Caldimonas brevitalea: one gene and its partner. The protein of the gene in region 2 interacts with the protein of the main gene of each other region in a pairwise test. Links are inferred from orthologs where the notes say so. Each region holds a gene or a part of one and is shown on either strand. Other genes may lie near its edges.

Region 1 (3,529 bases), 890 kb from region 2 along the record:
CTGGAGCTGGCCAACACGCTCGGGCTGCAGCAACTGCCGGCCGCCATCGACACCTTGATCATCGCGGGCGGCGACGAGCCGGCACTGCGCACCGCCATCGTCGAGCAGAACGTCGCCGGCTGGCTCGCCGCAACCGCCCCTCGCGCACGTCGTATCGCCAGCGTCTGCACCGGCGCCTTTGCGTTGGCGGCGGCCGGGCTGCTCGACGGCCGCGAGGCCACCACCCACTGGCGTGTCTGCGATCTGCTGCAGACCCTGCGGCCGCAGGTGCGCGTGCAGCGCGAGCGCATCTATGTGCGTGACGGCCGGCTGTGGACCTCGGCGGGTGTCACCACCGGCATCGAGCTGGCGCTCGCGCTGGTCGAAGACGACCTCGGCCATGCGGTGTCGATGGAGATTGCGCGCACGCTGGCGTTGCCGATGCTGCGGGGCGGCGCCCAACCGCAGCTCAGTCAGGCGCTGCAGGCGCAGGCCACGGCGAGCAGCCGCTTGCGCGAACTGCTGGCGTGGATCGGCACACATTTACAGGAGGATCTGTCGGTCGAGGCGCTGGCCGCGCGCGTGCAGATGAGCCCGCGGCATTTCGCGCGCGAGTTCGCCGCCCAGACCGGCAGCACGCCGGCGCGCTTCGTCGAGCAGGCCCGCGTGGCGGCCGCCGCGCAGTTGCTGTTGCAGACGCACTGGACCCAGGAGCGGATCGCGAGCCACAGCGGCTTTCGCTCGGTGGACGCCTTGCAGCGGGCGTTTGCCCGGCAGCACGGTCAAACGCCGCAGGCCTACCGCAGCGCCGCCTTCGGCAAGCCCCGGTAGCGCTCCCGCGTCAAAGACGGGGCCGATCACGGCCGGGTGGGGGCCGCAGCCTGGCCACCGCCACGGCGGCGAGGACGGACCCTAGCGCCGCTGCGGCGGCACGTCGGTGCAGGTGCCGTGCGCGATTTCGGCCGCCATGCCGATGCTCTCGCCCAGCGTCGGATGCGGATGGATGGTCTTGCCGATGTCGACTTCGTCGGCCCCCATCTCGATCGCCAGGGCCACCTCGCCGATCATGTCGCCCGCGTGGGTGCCGACGATACCGCCGCCGAGGATGCGGTGCGTGTCCTCGTCGAACAGCAGCTTGGTGTAGCCCTCGTCACGGCCGTTGGCGATGGCGCGGCCCGACGCGCTCCATGGGAACAAGCCCTTCTTGACCTTGCGGCCCTCGGCCTTGGCCTGGTCTTCGGTGAGGCCTACCCACGCCACCTCGGGGTCGGTGTAGGCGACGCTCGGGATCACCCGCGCGTCGAAGGCCGACTTCTCGCCGGCCGCCACTTCGGCCGCCACATGGGCCTCGTGGACCGCCTTGTGCGCCAGCATCGGCTGGCCCACCACATCGCCGATCGCGAAGATGTGCGGGACGTTGGTGCGCATCTGGATGTCCACCGGGATGAAACCGCGCTCGTTGACGATCACGCCGGCCTTGTCGGCGCCGATCTTCTTGCCGTTGGGCGAGCGGCCCACCGCCTGCAGTACCAGGTCGTAGAGCTGCGGCTCTTTCGGGGCGCCCTCGCCTTCGAAGCGCACCAGGATGCCGTCGGCGGTCGCTTCGGCGCCCACGGTCTTGGTCTTCAGCATGATGTTGTCGAAGCGCGGCGCATTCATCTTCTGCCACACCTTGACCAGGTCGCGGTCGGCGCCTTGCATCAGCCCGTCGAGCATTTCGACCACGTCCAGCCGCGCGCCCAGCGTCGAATAGACGGTGCCCATCTCCAGGCCGATGATGCCGCCGCCGACGATCAGCATGCGCTTGGGCGTGGCGCGCAACTGCAGCGCGCCGGTCGAGTCGACGATGCGCTCGTCGGACGGCAGGAAGGGCAGCCGCACCGCCTGCGAGCCGGCGGCGATGATGGCCTGCTTGAACTTGATGGTCTGGGTCTTGCCGGTCTTGTCCTGGCCCTCGCCACCGGTTTCTTCGACCGACACGTGATGCGGGTCGAGGAAGCTGCCGTAGCCGCGCACCACCGTGACCTTGCGCATCTTGGCCATCGCACTCAGGCCGCCCGTCAGCTTGCCCACCACCTTGGCCTTGTGTGCGCGCAGCTTGTCGAGGTCGACGCTGGGGGCGCCGAAGCTGACGCCGATGTCGGCGAAATGCTGCACCTCGTCCATCACCGCGGCCACGTGCAGCATCGCCTTCGACGGGATGCAGCCGACGTTCAAACACACGCCGCCCAGCGTCGCGTAGCGCTCCACCAGCACCACCTTCATGCCCAGGTCGGCGGCGCGGAAGGCGGCCGAATAGCCGCCGGGGCCGGCGCCCAGCACGAGCATGTCGCACTCCAGGTCGACGCCACCGCTGTAATGGCCAGCAGCCGGGGTCGCCGCCGTGTCGGCCCGCGCCGCGCCGGGCGCCGGTGCGTACGACTCTCGCGCCTGCGGCTGCGGCGGCGCCGCTGGGCCGCTTGCAGCAGGCGCAGGCGCCGCGGCGGCAGCCTGCTCGCCCGCCGCCTCCAGCGTCAGGATGGTGCTGCCCTGGTTGACGACATCGCCGACCTTGAGCCTCAGCTCCTTGACCACCCCGGCATGCGACGACGGAATCTCCATCGACGCCTTGTCGGACTCCACCGTGATGAGGCTCTGCTCCGCCTTCACCGTGTCACCCGGCTGCACCAGCACTTCGATCACCGCGACGTCCTTGAAGTCGCCGATGTCGGGGACCTTGATCTCGATCACTGCCACACTCGACTCCTTACAGCATCACGCGGCGGAAGTCCGCCAGCACGGTGGCCAGGTAGGTGTTGAAGCGCGCCGCCGAGGCGCCGTCGATCACCCGGTGGTCCCAGCTCAGGCTGAGCGGCAGGATCAGCCGCGGCTGGAAGGCTTGGCCGTCCCACACCGGCTTCAGCGTCGACTTGCACACGCCGAGGATGGCGACCTCGGGCGCGTTGATGATGGGCGTGAAGTAAGTGCCGCCGATGCCGCCCAACGACGAGATCGAGAAGCAGCCGCCGGTCATCTCCGCCGGGCCGAGCTTGCCTTCGCGCGCCTTGGCCGCCAGCTCGCTCATCTCCTTGGCGATCGCGACGATGCCCTTCTTGTCGGCATCCTTGATCACCGGCACCACCAGCCCGTTGGGCGTGTCGGCCGCGAAGCCGATGTGGAAGTACTGCTTGAGCACCAGCTGCTCGCCGTCGAGCGAGGCGTTGAAGTCGGGGAACTTCTTCAGCGCCGCAACGCAGGCCTTGATCAGGAACGCCAGCATCGTCACCTTGACGCCGGCCTTCTCGTACTCCTTGTTGAGCTGGACGCGGAAGGCCTCCAGCTCGGTGATGTCGGCGTCTTCGTGGTTGGTGACGTGGGGGATCATCACCCAGTTGCGGTGCAGGTTGGCACCCGAGATCTTCTTGATGCGCGAGAGGTCGCGCCGCTCGACCGGGCCGAACTTGGCGAAGTCGACCTGCGGCCACGGCAGCAACCCCGGCAGGCTGCCGCCGGCCCCGCCGGCCGCGGGCGCCTTGGCCTTCTGGGCTTCGGTCTGCACTTGACCGACCAT
Region 2 (3,633 bases):
CGGTGCGCGAGGCCAGCTCGCTGCTGCCGCTGGCCATCTGGCCCATGCTCTGCGCCACCGTGTGCGAACGTTGGCGGACATCGCCGACCACACGCACCAGGTTGCTCTGCATGTCCTCGAGCGCCGCGATCAGCTTGCCGACCTCGTCCTGCGCCGTCGACGACAGCGTGCCGCTCAGGTCACCCTGGGCAATCCGGTGGGCGGCGGCCAGCGCGGTCTGCAAGGGCCCGAGCGTCGCCTGGCGGATCAACCAGAAGCTGGTCGCCAGCACGGCGATGCCCAGCAGATTGATGAACATCACCGAGACCTTGATGAAATTCACGACTTCGGCCACCAGCGGGCCGAAGCGGTTGGTGTTGTCGAGCACCTGGTCCATGTCGGGCTTCAGCTTGGCCACCAGCTCCGGCGTCACGCCGCTGCCGGGTTCGCTCGCGATGATGTCGCGCATGCGGTTCAGTTCGACGATGTCCTTGCGCGGCAGGTCGATGACACCACCGAACCCGATCATGGAGATGGCGCCGCGCTCGATGGCGAACAGCTCGATGTCGACGTTCCCCGCGATGTCGCGCGCCTTCACGATGTCGCGCACCAACTCGTCGCGCGTCACCTTGTCGGCGGTCCGGGCGCCTTCGGAGACGCGGTCCATGGCCTGCTTCAGGTTCAGCACAGTCGCGACGTGGTCCCGCTCCATATAGTGAAACAAGGCAGCCTTGCCCAGCAGCCGGGTGCCGATCAGCACCAGCAGCGAGACGACCACAACGGCGATCAGGCCGAACTTGAATTTCTGACGGAGGGTAAAGCGATTCACGGCGGCGGGTCCGGTAGGGGAAACAAATGCCTGCCGCGGCATGCGCCGCGACAAGACGTCTCGCTCCCCTATATCGGCCGCCGCCGTAAGGGCTTGAGCCCGGTGTCGGGCTTAAGTTGTTTCCTGATGCTGCCGCGCGCCCGCGTCGGGCCGGTGCCTCAATCGACCGGCGTCAGCTTGGCCACGCTCAGCGCCAGCCACTTCATGCCGTGGCGCCCGAAGTTGATTTGCGCCCGGGCGTCGGCACCGCTGCCTTCGAGCGTGACGATCACGCCCTCGCCGAACTTGGTGTGGAACACCGACTGGCCGGTGCGCAGCGCGACACCCTCGGACGTCGCGACCTTGGGCGCCAATGTCTTCTCGCCCGCGCCGGCGGCGGAGCCCCGCCCCGAGCCGCTGCTCCAGGCTGCGCGGTAATCGCGCGCGTAGCCCGAGCCGAAGGCCTGCGCCTTGGGCGTGATCCACTTCAGCGCGGCCTCGGGCAGTTCTTCGAGAAAACGGCTCTTGATGTTGTAGCGCGTCTGGCCGTGCAGCATGCGCGTCTGGCTGTGGCTCAGGTACAGCCGGCGCCGCGCGCGCGTGATGGCCACATACATCAGGCGGCGCTCCTCCTCCAGCCCGTCGTAGTCCGACAGCGAGTTTTCGTGCGGGAACAGGCCCTCTTCCAGCCCGGTGATGAAAACGCAGTCGAACTCCAGGCCCTTGGCCGCATGCACCGTCATCAGCTGGATCGCGTCCTGCCCGGCCTGGGCCTGGTTGTCGCCGGCTTCCAGGGCCGCATGGGTCAGGAAGGCGGCCAGCGGCGACATGATCTCGCCGGTCTCGGCGTCGGGCGCTTGTTCGGTGCGCGCCACGGCCGGGGGGTCCCCCTCGGCGATGGTGCCGGGCGAGACCACCACGGCGCCGGCGTGCTCGTCGACCGGCAAGGCCACCGCGTCCTTGCCGAAGCCCTCCTGGGTCACGAAAGCCTCGGCCGCGTTGACCAGTTCGTCGAGGTTCTCCAGCCGCTCGCGGCCTTCTTTCTCGTTGCGGTAGAAATCGGCCAGCCCGCTGGCCTGCACCACGTGCTCGATGATCTCGCGCAGCGTCAGGCCGCGCGTGTTGTCGCGCATCGCGTCGACCAGCGTATTGAAGGCTGCCAGGTTGGCGCCGCCCTTGCCGGTGACCGCCCCAACGCTCTGGTACAGGCTGCGGCCGGTCGCCCGGGCGGCGTCCTGCAGCTGCTCGAGCGTGCGGGCGCCGATGCCTCGGGTGGGGAAGTTCACGACCCGCAAGTAGCTGGTGTCGTCGTTCGGGTTCTCCAGCAGCCGCAGATAGGCCAGCGCGTGCTTGATTTCGGCGCGTTCGAAAAAGCGCAGACCGCCATAGACCCGGTAGGGGATGCCGGCGTTGAACAGCGCACTTTCCAGCACGCGGGACTGGGCGTTGGAACGGTACAGGATGGCGATCTCCGATCGCGGCGTGCCGTCGCGGTGCAGCTGCTGCGCCTCTTCGAGCAGCCACTGCGCCTCGGCGTAGTCGCTGGTCGATTCATAGACCCGCACCGGCTCGCCCGGCCCCGCCTCGGTCCGCAGGTTCTTGCCCAGGCGCCGCGTGTTGTGCGAGATCAGCGCGTTGGCCGAGTCGAGGATGTTGCCGAAGCTGCGGTAGTTGCGCTCCAGCTTGATGACCTGCTCGACGTGGAACTCGCGCTCGAAGTCGCTCATGTTGCCGACCTGGGCGCCGCGGAAGGCGTAAATGCTCTGGTCGTCGTCGCCCACCGCAAACACGCTCGTCTCGGGCCCGGCGAAAGCCTTCAGCCAGGCGTACTGCAGCCGGTTGGTGTCCTGGAACTCGTCGACCAGGACATGCCGGAAGCGCCGCTGGTAGTGCTCGCGCAGCGCCGGCTGGTCGCGCATCAACTCGTAGGTGCGCAACATCAGTTCGGCGAAATCGACCACCCCTTCACGCTGGCACTGGTCTTCGTAGGCCTGGTAGATCGCTGCCAAGGTGCGGCTCTGCTCGTCGCGCACTTGCACGTCACGCGGCCGCAGCCCTTCTTCCTTGCTGCCGGCGATGAACCAGGTCACCTGCTTGGGCACAAAACGCTCTTCGTCGAGGTTCATCGCCTTGATGACGCGGCGTACCGCCGACAACTGGTCTTGCGAGTCGAGGATCTGGAAGCTCTGCGGCAGATTGGCGAGCTTCCAGTGGGCGCGCAGGAAGCGGTTGCACAGCCCGTGGAAGGTGCCGATCCACATGCCGCGCACAGGAATCGGCAGCATCGCACCCAGCCGCGTCAGCATCTCCTTGGCCGCCTTGTTGGTGAAGGTGACGGCCATCACGCCGGCCGGCGACACCTGACCGGTCTGGATCAACCAGGCGATGCGGGTGGTCAGCACCCGGGTCTTGCCCGAACCGGCCCCGGCCAGGATCAACGCCGGTCGGCTTGGCAAGGTGACGGCGGCGAGCTGCTCCGGGTTCAGGTTGTTCAACAACGACGTGGGCGCAGCGGGGGCGAAATCGAGACTCATGTCGCGATTCTAGGGAGGCGGGCGATGCCCCTTCCCGGCACACCGGGCCGCGATGAGTAGAATCAACCACCGGGCCCAAATTTTGGCGTCCGGTTTTTTGTTTGCGCGGCACCCTCCCCTGCTGGAGCCTGTGCCACCGCCCGCCCCGCCGGGGGCGCGGCGCGCCGCGCAGCCGGTTCTCCAAGTCAAGCGCTCGCAGCCTCGACGCCGCACTGCATCAACGCGGCGTCCTATCTGCTACTGGAGCGATCTCTGATGGAAATCTTCGACTACGACAACGTTCTGCTGCTGCCGCGCAAATGCCGCGTGGAA

Evidence for each region. Proteins that work in one complex are often made in the same cells at the same time.
Region 1: the proteins of AAW51_RS19275 (region 2) and lpdA interact in binary tests that used the Escherichia coli proteins (3 or more experiments, as listed by UniProt). The link is inferred for Caldimonas brevitalea from one-to-one orthologs.

What each region holds. Positions count from the first base shown.
Region 1 is NZ_CP011371.1:3,704,528-3,708,056, forward strand. What follows is about bases 304-3,188. They hold lpdA (dihydrolipoyl dehydrogenase), read right to left. Parts: upstream 2,716-3,188; coding sequence 892-2,715; downstream 304-891. Other genes in these bases: AAW51_RS15800 (GlxA family transcriptional regulator), read left to right, coding at 304-810; aceF (dihydrolipoyllysine-residue acetyltransferase), read right to left, coding at 2,726-3,188. In the rest of the region: more of AAW51_RS15800, read left to right, coding at 1-303; more of aceF, read right to left, coding at 3,189-3,529. UniProt on the Escherichia coli protein: Lipoamide dehydrogenase is a component of the glycine cleavage system as well as of the alpha-ketoacid dehydrogenase complexes.
Region 2 is NZ_CP011371.1:4,591,694-4,595,326, forward strand. What follows is about bases 645-3,633. They hold AAW51_RS19275 (UvrD-helicase domain-containing protein), read right to left. Parts: upstream 3,322-3,633; coding sequence 967-3,321; downstream 645-966. Other genes in these bases: AAW51_RS19270 (methyl-accepting chemotaxis protein), read right to left, coding at 645-808; AAW51_RS19280 (GMP reductase), read left to right, coding at 3,577-3,633. Also shown: more of AAW51_RS19270, read right to left, coding at 1-644. UniProt on the Escherichia coli protein: A helicase with DNA-dependent ATPase activity. Unwinds DNA duplexes with 3'-5' polarity. Translocates on single-stranded DNA with 3'-5' polarity. Initiates unwinding more efficiently from a nicked substrate than double-stranded DNA.